Regions from separate parts of the Enterobacter asburiae genome, predicted to be linked through region 1. Evidence: predicted binding sites of a transcription regulator. Region 1 holds the regulator's gene; the other holds the start of a gene.
The links. Region 1 encodes sigma-54, which starts transcription at its own class of promoters, with help from an activator protein. Its sites were predicted from a motif close to GTTGGCACANNTTTCGCTNT; they were not measured.
Positions count from the first base shown of each region.

Region 2: a site for sigma-54 is predicted at 3,628-3,647, ahead of glnK (P-II family nitrogen regulator). Genes of this name have one in related genera too.

Region 1 covers NZ_CP011863.1:4,052,231-4,062,943, reverse strand. The annotation lists gene mlaB (lipid asymmetry maintenance protein MlaB) at 1-131, opposite strand, end outside; gene mlaC (phospholipid-binding protein MlaC) at 131-766, opposite strand; gene mlaD (outer membrane lipid asymmetry maintenance protein MlaD) at 785-1,333, opposite strand; gene mlaE (lipid asymmetry maintenance ABC transporter permease subunit MlaE) at 1,338-2,120, opposite strand; gene mlaF (phospholipid ABC transporter ATP-binding protein MlaF) at 2,128-2,940, opposite strand; gene ACJ69_RS19640 (calcium/sodium antiporter) at 3,168-4,145, shown strand; gene kdsD (arabinose-5-phosphate isomerase KdsD) at 4,159-5,145, shown strand; gene kdsC (3-deoxy-manno-octulosonate-8-phosphatase KdsC) at 5,160-5,726, shown strand; gene lptC (LPS export ABC transporter periplasmic protein LptC) at 5,723-6,298, shown strand; gene lptA (lipopolysaccharide ABC transporter substrate-binding protein LptA) at 6,267-6,821, shown strand; gene lptB (LPS export ABC transporter ATP-binding protein) at 6,828-7,553, shown strand; gene rpoN (RNA polymerase factor sigma-54) at 7,601-9,034, shown strand; gene hpf (ribosome hibernation promoting factor) at 9,057-9,344, shown strand; gene ptsN (PTS IIA-like nitrogen regulatory protein PtsN) at 9,427-9,918, shown strand; gene rapZ (RNase adapter RapZ) at 9,964-10,713, shown strand, end outside.
Region 2 covers NZ_CP011863.1:125,256-135,968, forward strand. The annotation lists gene ACJ69_RS00600 (SmdA family multidrug ABC transporter permease/ATP-binding protein) at 1-1,702, shown strand, start outside; gene ACJ69_RS00605 (SmdB family multidrug efflux ABC transporter permease/ATP-binding protein) at 1,695-3,476, shown strand; gene glnK (P-II family nitrogen regulator) at 3,698-4,036, shown strand; gene amtB (ammonium transporter AmtB) at 4,072-5,361, shown strand; gene tesB (acyl-CoA thioesterase II) at 5,457-6,317, opposite strand; gene ACJ69_RS00625 (YbaY family lipoprotein) at 6,518-7,045, shown strand; gene ACJ69_RS00630 (MGMT family protein) at 7,079-7,390, opposite strand; RNA gene ffs (signal recognition particle sRNA small type) at 7,561-7,657, shown strand; gene ACJ69_RS00640 (hypothetical protein) at 7,920-8,171, shown strand; gene ACJ69_RS00645 (hypothetical protein) at 8,168-8,383, shown strand; gene yczR (MocR-like transcription factor YczR) at 8,465-9,886, opposite strand; gene yczE (membrane protein YczE) at 9,973-10,584, shown strand; gene ACJ69_RS00660 (LacI family DNA-binding transcriptional regulator) at 10,662-10,713, shown strand, end outside.

The DNA of each region.
Region 1 (10,713 bases):
AAGTCGATACGCGTCACGCCCTGCATCGCTTCGTGGCGTTTGTCCCACAGTGGGTTCAGCAGATCCTGATCCAGTTCACCGGACAGCTTTAATGTTTCGCCTTCACGCGACCAGCTGAGTTGCTGTGACATTACTTCTTCTCGTCCAGGGTAATTTTCTGGCGAGAGATAGACTGCAGCTGAGCGGTCAGGCCATCAATGCCTTTGGTGCGCAGCAGATCGCTCCATTCGTTCTGTTTGGTGGTGATCATGCTTACCCCTTCGGCAATCATGTCATACGCCTGCCAGTGACCGGTCTGGCTGTTTTTACGCCACTGGAAATCCAGACGAACCGGCGGACGACCGTTAGGATCGATGATCGTCACACGGATAGGGACGATAGTTGCATCGCCCAGCGGCTGCTCAGGCGCAATCTGATAGGTCTGGCCGTGGTACATCGCCAGCGCCTGGCCATAAGCCTGTTTCAGGTATTCACGGAACGCGGCAAAGTAGGCATCACGCTGCGCAGGGGTCGCGTCTTTGTAATAACGTCCCAGCACCAGCGCACCCGCATATTTAATCTGCACGTACGGCAGCAGCTCCTGGTCAACAACTTCACGCAGATAATCAGGATTAGCACGAATTTTAGGCTGTTCATTTTTAAGACGGTCGAAGGTCTTTTTCGCCGCTTCGTCCATCAGTTTGTACGGGTTACTCTGATCCGCAGCGTGGGCGGCGGTAAGAGGGGCGATGACCAGCATGGCAACCATTAACAGTCGTTTAAACATGAATGACTTCTCCTGATATTAATTCGCAGCACCTGGCGTCGGTGCGACGTCGGTATGATCTTCGCTCTGCGCTGGGGCAGCGTCGGATTTTTTATCATCCCCTTTACTGCTGTAAAGGAACTGACCAATCATATCCTCCAGCACCATCGCGGATTTCGTATCCTGAATGACGCTACCGTCTTTAAGGATAGTCGTTCCCAGCTCGGGGTCTTCAAAGCCGACGTTAAGCGCCAGATATTGTTCGCCCAGCAGGCCGGAAGTGCGAATAGAAAGGGAGCTGGTGTCCGGGATATGGTTGTAACGCTCTTCGATATCCATCGCGACGCGTGGCAGATAGGTTTTCTCATCAAGCGTAATGTCAGATACGCGTCCGATCACCACGCCGCCGATACGAACCGGTGAACGCGCCTTCAGCCCGCCGATGTTATCGAAGGTGGCATAGATGCGATACGTCGGCTCGGTGCGCACAGACGTGATATCCGCCGCTCTCAGGCAGATAAACAGCGCGGCCAGCAGCGCCAGCAGCAGGAATACACCGACCCAAATTTCATTTTTTCTCGTTTGCATGAACTCAATTCCCAAACATCAGTGCGGTGAGCACAAAATCCAGACCCAGTACGGCCAGCGACGAATGTACGACTGTACGTGTAGTTGCGCGGCTAATGCCCGCCGACGTCGGGATGGCATCGTAACCATTGAACAATGCAATCCAGGTGACCGTAATGGCAAATACCACGCTTTTGATCAGGCAGTTAACCAGATCCATTCGCAGGTCGATGGCATCCTGCATTGCGGACCAGAAGAAACCGGCGTCAATGCCTTTCCAGTGCACGCCAACCAGCGAACCGCCCCAGATACCCACGGCGACAAACAGAATAGTCAGTAACGGTAAAGAGATCACCCCAGCCCAGAAACGCGGCGAGATCACACGACGCAGCGGATCGACCGCCATCATCTCCATGCTGGAGAGCTGCTCGGTCGCACGCATCAGGCCAATTTCAGCCGTTAATGCCGACCCCGCGCGCCCGGCGAACAGCAGCGCCGCCACAACCGGCCCCAGTTCACGCAGCAGCGAGAGCGCCACCAGCATCCCGAGGCTGGTTTCTGCACTGTAGGTTGTCAGAACAAGATAGCCCTGTAGCCCAAGCACCATACCGATAAACAGACCGGAAACAATGATGATGAGCATCGACAGCACGGCGACATTATAAAGCTGCCGCACCAGCAGCGGTGCGTGCTTGCGGAATTCCGGCTTGCCGACCAGCGCGTTGAATAACATCAATCCGGCACGCCCGAACGTCCTGATGGTTTTTATGCCACGGTGTCCGAGAGCGGCCAACGCATTTAACAGCATGAGTGGCTTAACTCCCTATTCCCAGTAAATCGTCACGATAGTCGCCCGCCGGGTAGCGGAACGGCACGGGGCCATCGGCAATACCGTCGAGGAACTGCCGCACGCGCGGATCGCAATTTTCCTGCAGCGCCTGAGCGCTGCCGTGTGCGACGATCTTTTTGTCCGCCACGATATAGGCGTAATCGGCAATGCTCAATACTTCAGGTACATCGTGAGATACCACAATGCAGGTGACGCCAAGCGCGCTGTTCAGTTCAGAGATGAGCTTAACCAGCACGCCCATCGTGATGGGATCCTGTCCAACAAACGGTTCGTCGAACATGATTAAATCAGGTTCTAATGCAATGGCTCGCGCCAGCGCGGCGCGGCGCGCCATCCCGCCGGATAGCTCCGAAGGCATCAGCTTCGCGGCGCCCCGCAAACCGACGGCTTCGAGCTTCATCATCACCGTGCTTTTCAGCAGTTCAGGCGGCAGGCTGGTATGCTCGCGCAGCGGATAGGCCACGTTATCAAAGACATTCATGTCGGTGAACAAGGCTCCCGACTGAAAGAGCATGCTCATTCGTTTGCGGACAGTATACAGACGCGAACGTGACATCTCCGGGATGTTTTCGCCATCGAAGAGGATTTCACCGCGATCGGGTGGGATCTGCCCACCAATGAGACGCAGCAGGGTCGTTTTACCGATCCCGGACGGCCCCATGATGGCAGTGATCTTGCCACGCGGTACGGTCAACGAAATATCATCAAATATCAATCTGTTGGCGCGAGAAAAACTCACGCCGCGAACATCGACTAAATTCGCCATCGTTTGGCTCATTTATGGTTCCTTTATTACCCTGCTCACGTTAAGGCATGCCGCCTGAATCAGCCCTCAACTCCGCATTTTTACAGAATAATAGCCGTTGAGGTTAGCGAAAGCTGGCATTTGTTTTACTTTTCCGGCGCATAAAGTCAAAATTAGGAATTCGTTACGCCTCAGACTGTATGCAGTCCAGCCATTCCCCTGCGATGGACCGACGAGTATACCTGAAGAAAGGACTTTTGATGCTTTTAGCAACAGCACTGTTAATAATTGGTTTACTTTTGGTGGTCTACAGTGCTGACCGTTTAGTTTTTGCTGCATCTATCCTCTGTCGCCTGACGGGCGTACCGCCTGTCGTCATCGGGATGACCGTTGTCAGCGTGGGAACGTCACTTCCTGAAATCATCGTCTCTGTCTCGGCATCGCTGCATGGTCAGTTAGACCTGGCAGTAGGTACCGCAATTGGCTCCAACATCGTCAATATACTCTTGATTTTAGGCCTGGCCGCACTGCTCCATCCATTTCGCGTGCATTCTGATGTTCTACGCCGTGAATTGCCGCTAATGTTAATCGTAAGCCTGCTGGCAGGCTGCGTATTTTACGATGGTGTGCTGAGCTACAGCGACGGTATTTTCCTGCTGGCGCTGGCCATCATCTGGCTGCTGTATAGTGTTAAAATCGCCCGACTGGCTGAGAAGCAGGGTCAGGATAGCCTCACGCGCGAGCAGGTCGCCGAACTGCCGCGAGAAGGCACGCTGCCTGTTGCCCTGCTCTGGCTTGGCGTTGCGCTGATCATCATGCCGATGGCAACGCGCATGGTCGTGGATAACGCGACGGTGCTGGCGAACTATTTCGCCATCAGTGAACTGACCATTGGCCTGACGGTGATTGCCATCGGCACCAGCCTGCCGGAGCTGGCCACGGCGATTGCAGGGGCACGTAAAGGTGAGGATGACATTGCCATTGGTAATATCATCGGTTCCAACATATTTAATATCGCCATTGTGATGGGCCTGCCGGCCCTGATTACGCCAGGGCCCTTTAATCCCCTGGCATTCTCACGCGACTACGGCGTGATGTTATTGGTCAGCGTGATATTTGCCCTGCTCTGCTGGCGGCGGCAAAGACAGATCGGCAAAGGCGCAGGCGCGCTGCTGACGGGTGGATTTATCGTATGGATGGCGATGCTGTACTGGCTCTCGCCTCTTCTCTCTGGGTAAACGGAAACGCATTATGTCGCAAATAGAATTGCAGCCGGGTTTTGACTTTCAGAAAGCAGGCAAAGAGGTTCTGGAGATTGAACGTGAAGGTCTGGCGCAGTTAGATCAGTACATTAATCAGGATTTTAGTCTGGCATGTGAGAAGATGTTCTACTGTGCCGGCAAAGTCGTGGTGATGGGGATGGGTAAGTCCGGCCACATTGGACGCAAAATGGCGGCAACGTTTGCCAGCACCGGAACCTCTTCCTTCTTTGTACATCCAGGGGAAGCCGCGCACGGTGACCTGGGTATGGTCACGCCGCAGGATATCGTCATCGCGCTGTCCAATTCCGGGGAGTCCAATGAAATTCTGGCGCTGATCCCGGTACTGAAGCGACTGCAGGTGCCGCTTATTTGCATGACCAGCCGTCCGGAAAGTAGCATGGCGCGGGCGGCCGATATTCACCTGTGCGTGAAAGTGCCCAAGGAGGCCTGTCCGCTCGGCCTGGCGCCGACGTCCAGCACCACCGCAGCGCTGGTCATGGGTGATGCGCTTGCCGTCGCGCTGCTCGAAGCCCGCGGTTTTACGCCGGAGGATTTCGCGCTTTCCCACCCGGGCGGCGCGCTGGGGCGCAAGCTTCTGCTTCGGGTAAACGATATTATGCACACCGGGGACGAGATCCCTCACGTCAGTAAAGAAGCCTCCCTGCGTGATGCGCTGCTGGAAATCACCCGTAAGAATCTGGGTATGACGGTCGTGTGCGACGATCTGATGAAAATTCAGGGGATCTTCACCGATGGCGACCTGCGTCGCGTGTTCGACATGGGTGTAGATGTCCGCACGCTCGGCATTGCCGATGTGATGACGCCGGGCGGTATCCGCGTGCGTCCGGGAACGCTGGCAGTGGATGTGCTGAACCTGATGCAGTCCCGTCACATTACCTCAGTGATGGTTGCCGATGGCGACCAGTTGCTGGGTGTGGTACATATGCATGATCTGCTGCGCGCAGGCGTAGTGTAATGAAGGATAAGACAATGAGTAATGCGGGTGCATCCCTTGCAACCTGTTATGGACCGGTCAGCACCCAGATGATGGCGAAGGCGGAAAACATTCGTCTGCTCATCCTGGACGTGGATGGCGTACTTTCCGATGGCCTGATTTACATGGGCAATAATGGTGAAGAGCTGAAAGCGTTTAACGTTCGCGACGGCTACGGCATCCGCTGTGCGCTCACTTCCGGTATTGAGGTGGCTATCATCACCGGGCGAAAAGCTAAACTGGTAGAAGACCGCTGTGAAACCTTAGGAATTACCCATCTGTATCAGGGTCAATCCGATAAGATGGCGGCGTTTAAGGATTTACTGGGTAAACTGGCTATCGCGCCGGAAAACGTGGCCTACGTCGGGGACGATCTGATTGACTGGCCCGTGATGGCTGAAGTCGGGCTGAGCATCGCCGTTGCCGATGCGCATCCGCTGCTGATCCCGCGCGCTGACTACGTTACCCACATCAACGGAGGCCGCGGTGCCGTACGTGAAGTCTGCGATCTGCTTTTGCTGGCGCAGGGCAAGCTTGATGAGGCCAAAGGGCAATCGATATGAGTAAAACCAGACGCTGGATTATCATTTTGCTTTCGCTTGTCGCACTGGTATTGATTGGCGTGAACCTTGCCGATCGCGACGATACGCAAACGGAAGTGGTCAACAATAACGATCCAACCTATAAAAGCGATCACAGCGACACCGTGGTCTACAGCCCGGAAGGCGCGCTGAACTATCGCCTGATTGCCCAGCATGTTGAATATTTTTCAGATGACGGTATTTCGTGGTTTACCCAGCCTGTCATGACCACATTTGATAAGGACAAAGTGCCGACGTGGTCAATTAAGTCAGATCGGGCAAAACTGACAAATGACCGTATGCTTTATCTGTATGGTCACGTTGAAGTCAACGCCCTGACCGCTGACTCGCAACTGAGAAAAATTACGACGGATAATGCCCAGATTAACCTGGTAACCCAGGACGTGACCTCGCAGGATCTGGTCACACTGTATGGCACAACATTTAATTCCAGCGGTTTGAGAATGCGCGGGAACTTACGCAGCAAGAACGCCGAGCTGATTGAAAAGGTTAGAACCTCCTATGAAATTCAAAACAAACAAACTCAGCCTTAAAGTAATTATCGCCAGCGCGATGCTGGCGACCAGTCTCCCCGCGCTTGCTGTAACGGGCGATACCGACCAACCGATCCATATCGAGTCTGATACCCAGTCTCTCGATATGCAGGGCAACGTCGTCACCTTCACTGGTAACGTCGTCATGACTCAGGGCACCATCAAAATTAACGCCGACAAAGTGGTCGTGACCCGTCCGGGTGGCGAGCAGGGCAAAGAGATCATTGATGGTTACGGCAACCCGGCAACCTTCTACCAGATGCAGGACAACGGCAAGCCGGTGAAAGGCCACGCCTCGCACATGCACTACGAGCTGGCGAAGGACCTGGTCATCCTGACCGGAAATGCGTATCTGGAACAGCTGGACAGCAACATCACCGGCGACCAGATCACCTATCTGGTGAAAGAGCAAAAAATGCAGGCCTCCAGCGAGAAAGGCAAACGCGTCACAACCGTACTGGTTCCGTCGCAGCTGCAGGACAAAGGCAAAGGCCAGGCCCCGGCACAGAAGAAGAGTAACTAATTCGTTATGGCAACATTAACTGCAAAAAATCTCGCGAAGGCCTACAAGGGCCGCCGTGTCGTAGAAGATGTCAGTCTGACCGTCAACTCCGGCGAAATTGTAGGGCTGCTTGGCCCTAACGGTGCGGGTAAAACCACCACCTTCTACATGGTCGTTGGCATTGTGCCGCGTGATGCCGGCAACATTATCATTGACGATGAAGACATCAGCCTTCTGCCGCTGCACGCGCGCGCGCGTCGCGGAATCGGCTACCTGCCGCAGGAAGCCTCCATTTTCCGTCGTCTCAGCGTTTACGATAACCTGATGGCGGTCCTGCAAATTCGTAACGATCTGACCAGCGAACAGCGTCAGGATCGTGCCAACGAGCTGATGGAAGAGTTCCATATTGAGCATCTGCGCGACAGCCTCGGTCAGGCACTCTCCGGGGGTGAACGCCGCCGCGTTGAGATTGCGCGTGCGCTGGCCGCAAACCCGAAATTTATCCTTCTGGATGAACCGTTTGCGGGCGTTGACCCGATCTCGGTTATCGACATTAAACGTATCATTGAACACCTGCGTGACAGCGGGCTTGGCGTACTGATCACCGACCACAACGTCCGTGAAACGCTGGCCGTGTGTGAACGCGCGTATATTGTGAGCCAGGGCAATCTGATCGCCCACGGTACGCCGCAGCAGATCCTCGAAGACGATCATGTTAAGCGCGTCTATCTTGGGGAAGACTTCAGACTCTGATAGGGTAGAGGTAACGTAACGCCGAACCGGAGAAAAATGCTCTGAACATGAAGCAAGGTTTGCAATTAAGGCTCAGCCAACAACTGGCAATGACGCCGCAGCTACAGCAGGCAATTCGCCTGTTGCAACTGTCCACGTTAGAACTTCAGCAGGAGCTCCAGCAGGCGCTGGACAGCAACCCCCTGCTGGAACAAACCGATCTTCATGACGAGGTAGATACTCAGCAGTCACAGGATACAGAAGCGCTCGACACCGCGGATGCACTCGAACAAAAAGAGATGCCCGACGAGCTACCGCTGGATGCCAGCTGGGATGAAATCTACACCGCCGGAACTCCTTCCGGTACGCGTGCAGACTACCAGGATGATGAGCTACCGGTCTATCAGGGAGAGACCACCCAGTCGCTGCAGGATTACCTGATGTGGCAGGTGGAACTCACCCCCTTCTCCGATACCGACCGCGCGATTGCCACCTCAATTGTCGATGCCGTTGACGACACCGGCTATTTGACCGTCACGCTGGACGATATCCTGGAAAGCATGGGCGACGACGAGATTGAGCTTGAGGAAGTCGAAGCCGTACTGAAGCGCATCCAGCGTTTCGATCCGGTAGGCGTGGCCGCAAAAGATCTGCGCGACTGCCTGCTGATCCAGCTATCTCAGTTCAGCAAAGAGACGCCATGGATCGACGAGGCGCGCTTAATTATTAGCGATCATCTGGATCTGCTGGCCAACCACGATTTCCGCTCCCTGATGCGCGTCACGCGCCTGAAGGAAGAGGTGCTGAAAGAAGCGGTGAATCTGATCCAGTCGCTCGATCCGCGCCCGGGACAGTCGATCCAGACCAGCGAGCCCGAGTACGTCATCCCGGACGTGCTGGTCAGAAAACACAATGACCGCTGGGTCGTTGAACTGAACTCAGACAGCATCCCTCGCCTGCAAATCAACCAGCAGTATGCCTCCATGTGCACCAGCGCGCGTAACGACTCCGACAATCAATATATTCGTAGCAATCTTCAGGAAGCGCGATGGTTGATCAAAAGTCTGGAGAGCCGAAATGATACGCTGCTACGCGTCAGCCGCTGTATTGTCGAACAGCAGCAGGCGTTCTTTGAGCAGGGCGAAGAGTACATGAAACCGATGGTACTGGCGGATATCGCCCAGGCCGTCGAGATGCATGAATCAACCATTTCCCGTGTCACCACGCAGAAGTATCTGCATAGTCCACGCGGTATATTTGAGCTTAAGTATTTCTTCTCCAGCCATGTGAATACCGAGGGCGGCGGCGAAGCGTCGTCAACGGCTATTCGTGCCCTGGTGAAGAAGTTGATCGCCGCGGAGAACCCCGCGAAGCCACTAAGCGACAGTAAGTTAACCACCATGCTGTCCGATCAGGGTATTATGGTGGCACGTCGTACTGTTGCGAAGTATCGAGAGTCTTTATCCATTCCGCCGTCCAACCAGCGTAAACAGCTGGTTTGACACAACCGATAAGGAAGACACTATGCAGCTCAACATCACTGGACAAAACGTCGAAATTACTGAGGCTTTACGCGACTTTGTGAACGCGAAGTTTGCAAAACTCGAGCAGTATTTCGAAAGGATCAATCAGGTCTATATTGTGTTGAAAGTGGAGAAAGTGACTCATATCTCGGATGCCACCCTGCATGTTAACGGGGGTGAACTGCATGCCAGTGCGGAAGGGCAAGACATGTACGCTGCTATCGACGGCTTGATTGATAAGCTTGCACGACAGCTCAATAAACATAAAGATAAACTGAAACAACACTAATTGTCCGGGCAGTTAACGGGTGCAGGACGGCCTGTTGTGAAACACAACAGGCCATTTGTACAGTTAGCGCTTAGGTGAAATTATGATGAACAACGATTCCGCTCTTCAACTGAGCAATGTCCTTAACCAGGAATGTACCCGCAGTGCGGTTCACTGCCAGAGCAAAAAACGTGCGCTGGAGATCATCAGTGAACTGGCTGCAAAACAGCTGGGCTTGCCGCCGCAGGTGGTATTCGAAGCGATTCTGACCCGTGAAAAAATGGGCAGTACCGGTATCGGCAACGGCATCGCGATCCCGCACGGCAAACTGGAAGAGGATACCCTGCGTGCCGTGGGTGTGTTTGTGCAGCTTGAAACACCCATCGCCTTCGATGCCATTGATAACCAGCCTGTCGATCTCCTCTTCGCGCTGCTGGTGCCTGCCGACCAGACGAAAACCCATCTGCATACGCTGTCGCTGGTCGCAAAACGTCTGGCCGATAAAACCATTTGCCGTCGACTGCGCTCGGCCCAAAGTGATGAAGAGCTCTATCAAATTATCACTGAAGCAGAAGGCAATCAGGATGATGCATAACCAGGAGATGGCCTTCACATCTGTTGTCCTGAGGAGAAACGGAACATGGTGCTGATGATTGTCAGTGGCCGTTCAGGGTCGGGGAAATCCGTTGCTCTGCGCGCGCTGGAAGACATGGGTTTTTACTGCGTCGATAACCTGCCGGTCGTGTTGTTACCCGACCTGGCCCGCACGCTGGCGGAGAGACAAACCTCTGCCGCCGTCAGTATCGACGTTCGTAACATGCCTGAATCGCCAGAGATCTTCGAACAGGCCATGAGCAACCTGCCTGACGCGTTCTCGCCTCAGCTGCTGTTCCTCGACGCAGACCGCAATACGCTAATCCGCCGCTACAGCGATACCCGTCGCTTGCACCCGCTATCCAGCAAGAACCTCTCTCTGGAGAGCGCTATCGATGAAGAGAGCGACCTGCTGGAGCCGCTGCGTTCTCGTGCCGACCTGATTGTCGACACCTCTGAGATGTCCGTTCACGAGCTGGCGGAAATGCTGCGTACCCGGCTGTTGGGTAAACGCGAGCGCGAACTGACGATGGTGTTCGAATCCTTCGGCTTTAAGCACGGTATTCCAATCGATGCGGACTACGTTTTCGACGTGCGCTTCCTGCCGAACCCGCACTGGGATCCGAAGCTGCGTCCAATGACCGGCCTGGATAAACCCGTCGCGGCGTTCCTCGACCGGCACACAGAAGTACACAATTTTATCTACCAGACGCGAAGCTACCTTGAGCTATGGTTACCTATGCTGGAGACAAACAATCGTAGCTACCTGACGGTGGCGATTGGCTGTACCGGCGGT
Region 2 (10,713 bases), 790 kb from region 1:
GCTTATTATCATTGCCATCCTGCAGCTGATCCCGCCGAAAGTGGTGGGGTACGTCGTGGATGGCGTCACCGAACAGCATTACACCACCGCACGGGTGTTGATGTGGGTCGGCACGCTGGTGCTGACGGCCGTCATTGTTTATCTGCTGCGCTACGTCTGGCGCGTGCTGCTGTTTGGCGCGTCCTATCAGCTGGCCGTTGAGCTGCGTGAAGATTTTTACCGCCAGCTGAGCCGACAGCATCCCGAATTTTATCTGCGTCATCGCACCGGGGATCTCATCGCCCGCGCGACAAACGACGTCGATCGCGTGGTCTTTGCCGCCGGGGAAGGGGTGCTGACGCTGGTGGACTCGCTGGTGATGGGCTGTGCGGTGCTGATCGTGATGTCCACGCAGATCAGCTGGCAGCTGACCCTGCTCGCTCTGCTGCCGATGCCGATCATGGCGCTGGCGATCAATCGCTATGGCGAACAGCTGCACGAGCGCTTTAAGCTGGCGCAGGCGGCGTTTTCATCTCTGAACGATCGCACCCAGGAGAGCATGACCAGCATCCGCATGATCAAAGCGTTTGGTCTGGAAGACCGGCAGTCTGCGCTGTTTGCCGCCGATGCGGCAGACACGGGGGCGAAAAACATGCGCGTCGCGCGTATCGACGCCCGTTTTGACCCGACGATTTATATCGCAATCGGCATGGCAAATATGCTGGCCATTGGCGGCGGAAGCTGGATGGTGGTGCAGGGCACGCTTACCCTGGGGCAATTGACCAGCTTTGCGATGTATCTGGGTCTCATGATCTGGCCGATGCTGGCGCTGGCCTGGATGTTTAACATCGTGGAGCGCGGCAGCGCCGCCTACAGCCGCATTCGCGCCATGCTGGCCGAAGCGCCGGTGGTCATCGACGGTAGCGAGGCCGTACCGGAAGGGCGCGGCGTCATGACCGTCGACGTCCGCAAGTTTGTCTATCCGCATACGGAGCATCCGGTGCTGGAGAACGTCAGCTTTACCCTGCAGCCAGGGCAAATGCTGGGCATCTGCGGCCCGACGGGATCCGGCAAAAGTACCGTGCTCTCTCTGCTTCAGCGCCACTTTGACGTCACCGAGGGCGATATCCGCTTCCACGATATTCCCCTGACCAGACTGCTGCTGGACGAGTGGCGCGGTCGCCTGGCGGTCGTCAGCCAGACGCCGTTTTTATTTTCGGACACGGTGGCAAACAACATTGCCCTCGGACGTCCTGCGGCAACGCAGGACGAGATTGAACATGTGGCGCGTTTGGCCAGCGTACATGATGACATTTTGCGTCTGCCGCAGGGCTACGAAACGGAAGTCGGGGAGCGCGGCGTCATGCTGTCCGGCGGGCAAAAGCAGCGTATCTCGATTGCCCGCGCGCTGCTGCTGAACGCTGAAATTCTGATCCTGGATGATGCGCTTTCCGCCGTGGACGGCCGTACCGAGCATCAGATCCTGCATAACCTGCGCCAGTGGGGCGACGGACGCACGGTGATAATCAGCGCCCACCGTTTGTCGGCGCTCACCGAAGCCAGCGAAATTGTGGTCTTACAGCACGGGCACATTGCCCAGCGCGGGCAGCATGAAACGCTTGCCGAGCAGCCGGGCTGGTATCGCGATATTTACCGCTATCAACAGCTTGAGGCGGCGCTGGACGATACACCGGAGCAGAATGAGGAGGCCGCCAATGCGTAAGATTGGAACGATGTGGCCGACGCTCAAACGTCTGCTGGCCTACGGCTCGCCGTGGCGTAAACCGCTCTCCGTGGCCGTGCTTTTACTCTGGATTGCGGCGATTGCTGAAGTGAGCGGTCCGCTGCTCATCAGCTATTTTATCGACAACATGGTCGCCAAAAGCTATCTGCCGCTGGGGCTGGTGGCGGGCTTAGGCGTGGCCTACGTTGGCCTTCAGCTGACGGCAGCAGGGCTGCACTATGCGCAGTCGCTGCTGTTTAACCGTGCAGCCGTGGGCGTTGTTCAGCAGCTGCGTACGGATGTGATGGACGCGGCGCTTCGCCAGCCGCTCAGCGAATTTGATATCCAGCCGGTCGGGCAGGTGATTTCACGCGTGACCAACGATACCGAGGTGATCCGCGATCTGTACGTCACCGTGGTGGCAACCGTACTGCGCAGCGCGGCGCTGATTGGCGCGATGCTGGTGGCGATGTTCAGCCTCGACTGGCGCATGGCGCTGGTGGCGATCACCATTTTCCCGGCGGTGCTGATTGTCATGGTCATTTACCAGCGCTACAGCACGCCGATTGTGCGTCGGGTGCGCGCGTATCTGGCCGACATCAACGATGGCTTCAACGAAGTGATCAACGGCATGAGCGTCATCCAGCAGTTCCGCCAGCAGGCGCGCTTTGGCGAACGCATGGGTGAAGCCAGCCGTTCGCACTACATGGCGCGCATGCAGACGCTGCGCCTCGACGGTTTCCTGCTGCGTCCGCTGCTCAGCCTTTTCTCTGCGCTGGTGCTTTGCGGGCTGCTGATGCTCTTCGGGCTAAGCTCAAACGGTACGATTGAAGTGGGCGTGCTGTACGCCTTTATCAGCTATCTCGGGCGTCTTAACGAGCCGTTGATCGAGCTCACCACCCAGCAATCGATGCTGCAGCAGGCGGTAGTTGCCGGTGAACGCGTGTTTGAGCTGATGGACAGGCCGCGCCAGGCCTACGGCAATGACGAGCGGCCTCTGCAAAGCGGGAGTATCGCCTTTGATAACGTCTCGTTTGCCTATCGCGAAGACCGGCTGGTGCTGCAGGACATCACGCTTGACGTTCCGTCGCGCGGTTTCGTGGCGCTGGTGGGGCATACCGGCAGCGGTAAGAGCACGCTTGCCAGCCTGTTGATGGGCTATTACCCGGTCACGCACGGCGAAATCCGCCTCGACGGGCGCCCGCTCGCGTCTCTCAGCCACACCGTGTTGCGTAAAGGCGTCGCGATGGTGCAGCAGGATCCGGTCGTGCTGGCCGATACCTTCTACGCCAACGTGACCCTGGGGCGAGACTACTCCCAGGAGCAGGTGTGGGACGTGCTGGAGAAAGTGCAGCTGGCAGAGCTGGCGCGCGGGTTTAGCGATGGGATCAATACCAAACTGGGCGAGCAGGGGAACAATCTCTCCGTCGGGCAAAAGCAGCTCCTGGCGCTGGCGCGGGTGCTGATTGAAACGCCGCAGATTCTGATTCTGGATGAAGCCACGGCCAGTATTGACTCCGGCACCGAGCAGGCCATCCAGCAGGCGCTGGCCGCGGTACGCGACCATACCACGCTGGTGGTGATTGCCCACCGTCTTTCCACCATCGTCGAGGCCGATACCATTCTGGTGCTACATCGCGGACAGGCCGTTGAACGCGGTACGCACCGTGAACTGCTGGAAGCAAAAGAGCGCTACTGGCAGATGTACCAGCTGCAGCTGGCGGGCGAAGAGCTGGCGGCCAGCGTACGTGATGAAGAGTCGCTTAGCGCCTGATGCACTAAAATGAGGCGTCGCGCTAACAGTCATTCCTGTTGGTGCAAAACTGAAACGCACCCTGCACCGGCATGGTGCGTTTTTTTTCACCTGCGCGTTTAACAGAACCGTGTAACGCTCATCGCACCGTTGTTCCCCCCTCGTTTTCATTTCTGGCACACCCCTTGCAATACCTTCTGCGTAAGCTACGGCCATTACCGAATTCTGACTGGAGGGGATCTATGAAGCTGGTTACGGTTGTAATCAAACCATTCAAACTCGAAGACGTGCGTGAAGCGTTGTCTTCAATGGGTATTCAGGGACTGACTGTCACCGAAGTGAAAGGCTTTGGTCGTCAGAAGGGTCATGCCGAGCTTTATCGCGGGGCGGAATACAGCGTTAACTTCCTGCCAAAAGTAAAAATTGATGTCGCGATTGCTGACGATCAGCTTGATGAAGTCATTGATGTCATTAGCAAAGCGGCCTATACCGGCAAAATTGGCGACGGCAAAATTTTCGTTGCCGAACTGCAGCGCGTCATTCGCATTCGTACCGGCGAATCTGACGAAGCGGCTCTGTAAGTAACTCCTGGCACACAGTGATAGGGATCGAGAAAATGAAGATAGCAACACTCAAAACGGGTCTGGGTTCGCTGGCACTGCTGCCGGGCCTGGCGCTGGCTGCTACCCCTGCGGTGGTCGACAAAGCCGATAACGCCTTTATGATGATCAGCACCGCGCTGGTGCTGTTCATGTCAATTCCGGGCATTGCGCTGTTCTACGGCGGCCTGATCCGTGGCAAAAACGTTCTCTCCATGCTGACGCAGGTTGCCGTGACGTTCGCACTGGTCTGCGTGCTGTGGGTGGTTTACGGTTACTCGCTGGCGTTCGGCACGGGCAATGCGTTCTTTGGTAACTTCGACTGGGTGATGCTGAAAAATATTGAGCTGACCGCGCTGATGGGCAGTTTCTATCAGTACATTCACGTTGCGTTCCAGGGCTCCTTCGCCTGTATTACCGTCGGGCTGATTGTGGGCGCGCTCGCCGAGCGTATTCGTTTCTCTGCCGTGCTGATCTTCGTGGTGGTCTGGATGACGCTCTCCTATGTGCCGATTGCGCATATGGTCTGGGGTGGCGGTCTGCTGGCAACGCACGGCGCGCTGGACTTCGCGGGCGGTACCGTTGTACACATCAACGCCGCGGTAGCGGGTCTGGTGGGTGCCTACCTGATTGGCAAACGTGTGGGCTTCGGTAAAGAAGCGTTCAAACCGCACAACCTGCCGATGGTGTTTACCGGTACGGCTATCCTCTACTTTGGCTGGTTTGGCTTCAACGCCGGCTCGGCAAGTGCAGCAAACGAAATCGCCGCGCTGGCCTTCGTGAACACCGTTGTGGCCACGGCGGGTGCAATCCTCTCCTGGGTGTTTGGCGAGTGGGCGGTACGCGGTAAACCGTCACTGCTGGGTGCCTGTTCGGGTGCCATTGCCGGTCTGGTTGGCATTACGCCAGCGTGTGGTTATGTCGGCGTAGGCGGCGCGCTGCTGGTCGGCCTGGTGTCTGGTCTGGCGGGTCTGTGGGGCGTGACCGCACTGAAACGTGTGCTGCGCCTTGACGACCCATGCGATGTGTTTGGCGTGCACGGCGTGTGCGGCATCGTCGGCTGTATCATGACCGGTATCTTTGCTGCCAAATCGCTCGGTGGCGTGGGCTACGCAGAAGGCGTGACCATGGTTCATCAGGTGCTTGTGCAGCTGGAAAGTATTGCTATCACCGTTGTCTGGTCTGCCGTAGTCGCTTTCATTGGCTATAAGCTGGCGGATATGACGGTTGGTCTGCGCGTACCGGAAGAGCAGGAGCGCGAAGGTCTGGACGTCAACAGCCACGGCGAGAATGCGTATAACGCATAATAAACAGCAAAACGGCAACTTCGGTTGCCGTTTTTAATGTGTATTCCCTCTCCCGGAGGGAGAGGGGCAGGGTGAGGGCATCAGGCCGTACACAATCACCCGCGATTACGCATTACCCCTTCCTGCACCGTAGAAGCGACCAGCACGCCGTCCTGAGTATAAAACTCCCCGCGCACAAACCCGCGCGCGCTTGACGCTGACGTACTCTCCACGCTGTAAAGCAGCCACTCATTCATGTTGAACGGACGGTGGAACCACATGGAGTGATCGATCGTCGCGACCTGCATCCCTTTTTCAAGGAACCCGACGCCGTGCGGCTGCAGCGCCACCGGCAGGAAGTTGAAATCTGACGCATACCCCAGCAGGTACTGATGCACGCGGAAATCTTCCGGCACGGTCCCGTTAGCCCGGATCCAGACCTGGCGCTTCGGTTCGGCGGGGTGGCCTTTCATCGGGTTGTGGAACTCAACCGGGCGGATCTCCAGCGGCTTATCGCAGAGAAACTTCTCTTTGACCTGCGGCGGAAGCAGATGCGCCAGCGCGCGAGCGATATCGGTCTCTGATTTTAGATCGTCTGGCGCGGGTGCTGACGGCATCACTTTTTGATGCTCGTAGCCCGGTTCCGGCGCCTGGAAAGAGGCGGTCATGTAAAAGATCGGCTTGCCGCTCTGAATGGCCGCAACGCGGCGAGCGCTGAAGCTGTTGCCGTCTCTCAGGACTTCCACGTCATACACAATCGGTTTTGCGCTATCGCCAGGGCGTAAGAAATAGCTGTGGAATGAATGCACCAGACGGTCTGCCGGGACAGTCTCCTTTGCTGCGTACAGTGCCTGTCCGACGACTTGCCCCCCGAAAACCTGACGTAAGCCGAGATCTTCGCTCTGTCCGCGAAAGAGTCCTTCCTCAATTTTTTCCAGATTTAGTAACGTCAGCAGATTGTTCAGTGCCTGACTCATAGTTGTCCTCAATAAACGCCGTAGCGAAAGATAGGCAGAGTATAACGCAGAAATGAAAGTGGTCCGATGGGTAGAATAATCTGAATATCGGCACGTTTTCAGGCATAAATCGGTGATCTGTGCCACACTTGGATACGTTATGTGATTGAAACGACATCGGATGGGATCGATCCCGCTGGTGCATTGATAAGGAGACTTCAATGAAACTCGTGCCCATGCTAAGTGGTGTAGCTATTGCGGTGGCGTTGTCCGCCTGTGCCGGTAAGAGTGCCCAGGTGCCGGTACCAGCAGCAGACCCGAACGGGATTAATACCCTTTCGCAGCAATCCATTCAGCAGCCTAATGTTTCCGGTACCATCTGGATTAAACAGAAAGTTGCGCTGCCGCCGGATGCGGTATTAACAGTAACGCTGTCTGATGCTTCTCTGGCTGACGCGCCGTCGAAAGTCGTGGCTCAGCGCGCCGTTCGTACTGAAGGCAAGCAGGCGCCGTTTAGCTTCGTATTGCCGTATAACCCGTCGGACGTGCAGCCTAACGCCCGTATCCTGCTGAGCGCAGCGGTAACCATCAACGGCAAGCTGGTCTTTATCACCGATACGGTCCAGGAAGCGATCAACAACGGCGGGACCAAAGTCGACCTGAACCTGGTGCCGGTACAGCAGACCGAAGTGCCGGTCGCACCGCAAACCAATCAGCCGTCCCTGCCAACCCCGCCGACTCAGATGTAATTTCTGCATTTCCCCTCTCCTCCGGGAGAGGGGTCAATACACCCAGAGAAATTTCTGCAAATCGATCTGACCCGATCCTGACACCTGCACACCCTCTGAAAGTAACGCCTGACGCTGACGCTGGAGATCCGGCCCGGTGAGCGAAATGGCGCCATGACGATTCACCACCCGATGCCAGGGCAGCGTACTGCCTTCCGGCAGCCGTTTCAGGACGCCGCCAACCTGTCGCGCCGCGCGCGGGGAACCGGCCAGACGCGCGACATCACCATAGGTGGTGACGTAGCCTTCCGGGATTGAGGCCACGATTTGCCATACGCGCTGTGGAAAGGAGTCGTGTTCGTCCATACCTTTACCTGTGGAGAGTGTTTGGAAAGCTATGGTAAACGAAGATCTTCTTGATTGCTGCGCCTCATTGCGCAAGAAACCAGCATCCGGTTGCTGGTCGCTTGCAATTGGGCTTTAGCACAGGGATAATGCGCCAGCGCGTTGGTTATCAACGCTCTCAATGGGGGCTCTGTTGGTTCTCCCGCAACGCTACTCTGTTCACCAGGTCAGGTCCGGAAGGAAGCAGCCAGGGCAGACGACGTGTGTGCCGGGATGTAGCTGGCAGGGCCCCCACCCATTTCTGGCCCTCATAAAATCTCCCTGCTTCACCTCTCCACTTAAACCGCTATCCCACAATAAAATTACGCCTATATCGTGTAATATATATTTCATTGCATTGAAATATTATTGTCATAAACCTGTAATAATAGACTGTCATTTTATAATTGGACGGTTATTTTCTTCCATAACTCGAAAAAATATATATCTGGATAACATTGTTAACTTCGTGTATTAAATAAAGTACTTGTTCCGAAGGGAAGTGACAAACATGGCTACAGCTGTATTAAACGTTAAGATTGATGACGCGCTAAAAGAAAGGCTTCGCCATTATGCAGAAGTCAATAACGAGAATTTAAGCGTGACGACAGAGAAACTGCTGCTGCTGGCATTCGAAGCAGTAGAAGAGGCGGGAGTATCGGAAGAGGATATTGATAATCAGCATACGGAAGAAGAGAGTGTTTCTCCATTTACTCCTAAAGAAATCAAGGCTCTACGTAAAATTCTGAAGAAGAGAAAATGAAACAACAACTGTCAACCGCCAGTGACTACAACGAGGCCTGCGATCTGTTGCGTTCAGGCTACGTGAAGCATGTACGTCTTGGCTGGAATGTTGGAAGCGATGAGTTCTTTCGAATTGCGTCTGACTGGTGTGATACCGGTGCAAAAATTAAGAAAGACGGTGATAACTTCGTTATTTCACTAAAAGGCTTTCCTATTCCTCCTCAGCATTAAACCCTGACCAGTGAAAACTGCTGACTGCATATGTTACAGTCAGCAGTTTTTATTTTATGATCTGCTTCAAATATTTTAATATTAGATCACGCTGCGTTTTAACGATGGCACGTTTTTATTCAGGGCGAGCCATAACGGTTTGATCCTCAGCAACGCCTGCTCAAGCTCTGTCGATTCCAGCGAGAAGGGCATACGTAAATAGCGGTCAAACGCCCCTGATAAACCAAATCGCGTCCCGGTTCCCAGGTTAATCCCGATTATTTCTGCCCGCGCTGCAAGCTGTGTCGCCAGCATGCCCGGAAGCTCTATCCAGTAAGAGAGCCCGCCTTCCGCCTCGTGGAATTTCCACTCCGGGAAATGTTCGCGCAGCAGGTCACCGCATCGATCGCGCCGTTCCGCAAGCATCTTCCGGCGTGCGGGCAGAAACGTCTCGCTGTTGTTAATGAGCCACTGCATTGCCAGCTGTTCGAGCAGCGGCGAGCCTAAATCCAGGGTATCCCGCGTCTGGGCAAGCGTGGCGATGATGCGCGATGAGGCGCGGATCCAGCCGAGACGCAGCCCGCCCCAGAAGCTTTTTCCGGCTGAGCCTAAGGTGATGACGGTGGCCTGCGGGTTAAAGGCGGCCAGCGGCGGCGGGGGAGGCGCATCAAACCAGAGATCCACCATTGTTTCATCTACCACCAGCGCCGTGCGGGTTTGGGCTGCGATATCCGTGATGGCCTGACGGGTGGCGATATCCATACAGCGCCCGGTCGGATTATGAAAATCTGGCATCAGGTAGGCCAGGCGCGGCGCCGTCTGGGCAAGCGTTGCCGCGAAGCCATCCGTATCCCAGCCGGTTTCCGGCAGCGACACCCCGACTGGCCGACACTGCGCCCCCTGAATGGCGGCAATCGCCAGCGGATAGGTGGGGTGATCGACCACGACGCGGTCCCCCGGCCCGGTCATCATCCGCAGCACCAGCGCTAAGCCGCTGACGGCGCCATTGACCACCATCACTTCGTCTGCGCGGGTGGGAAGACCCCGCGCGGTATAGCGCGCAGCGATGGCCTCCCGCAGCGTCGGCAGCCCAAGCTGATCGTAGCCCGTCAGCGAGAGATGCGGAGTAATGGCCGTGAGCGCATGGGCATAAGCCTGATGGATCTCCGGCCCGGCATTCAGGGCGGCAGTGGAGAGATCCAGTGCGGCGCTCGCCGCGGAAAGGGTCGGAACGGCGCGCGTGTCAGGGAGAATGACCCGCGACCCGCTGCCGTGGCGGCTTTCAAGGTACCCTTCTTCACGCAGGTGGGCGAGCGCGCTGCTGACGGTGGTTCGGCTCACGTCCAGCGCCGTGGCCAGCTCACGCTCGCCCGGCAGCCGGGTATTCAGTGCCAGACGTCCATCAAGGATTAACAGACGCAGCGCGTCGGCCAGCTGTCGCCAGAGCGGGGTGCGGGATGAGGCTTGCTGCCAGTGGCCTAAAAGGCGTACCAGAGACTGGCTTCCGAAGCGACGTGATGACATATGCAGTCCACTATTTGAAAACTGGACATTAATCATAGTGCCATTTTAGGTCAGGATGAAAGCCTGGTTCACTGGAGAAGATAAAAATGGTACGTCGTCTGCTACAACTCTATGTCGGTTTAGGACTGTATGGTCTTTCCACCGCGATGTTTATTCGTTCCGATTTGGGTGTCGATCCCTGGGATGTATTTCACCTTGGGGTGGGGATGCAGCTGGGGATGACTATCGGGACGGTGATCATTTTAGTCGGCGCTGCGGTACTGCTGCTGTGGATCCCGCTGCGCCAGATGCCGGGCCTTGGCACGATCAGCAACGTGATTTGTATCGGTCTGGCGGCGGACGCCAGCATGGCGCTTATCCCGGAACTGGATTCGCTAGCTGTTCGAATCGCTTTCCTGGTGTCGGGCATCGTGATGAACGCGATTGCGACAAGCATGTACATCGGAGCCGGTTTCGGGCCAGGCCCGCGCGACGGTCTGATGACCGGCATTCACGCCCGGCTGGGGTGGTCCATTCGCAGCGTGCGTACCTCAATTGAGGTGTCCGTTCTGCTGATTGGGTGCGTGCTTGGCGGCACGTTTGGGGTGGGAACCGTACTGTATGCTCTGACCATTGGCCCGCTTATCCAGCTCTGTCTGCCCTGGTTTCGCCAGAAGCCACGCATTGCCGAAATACCGCAGCCGGAGCGGGTTGTTTAATTTTGCGAAGCGCTCACATGTTTTAACGGCGTCGCTGTGCCAGAATAGACGCTTCGAAAATCGCGATGCCAGAAAGCATGAAAGCAATCACTCTCTATGATGTCGCCCTCCTTGCGGGGGTTTCTTATC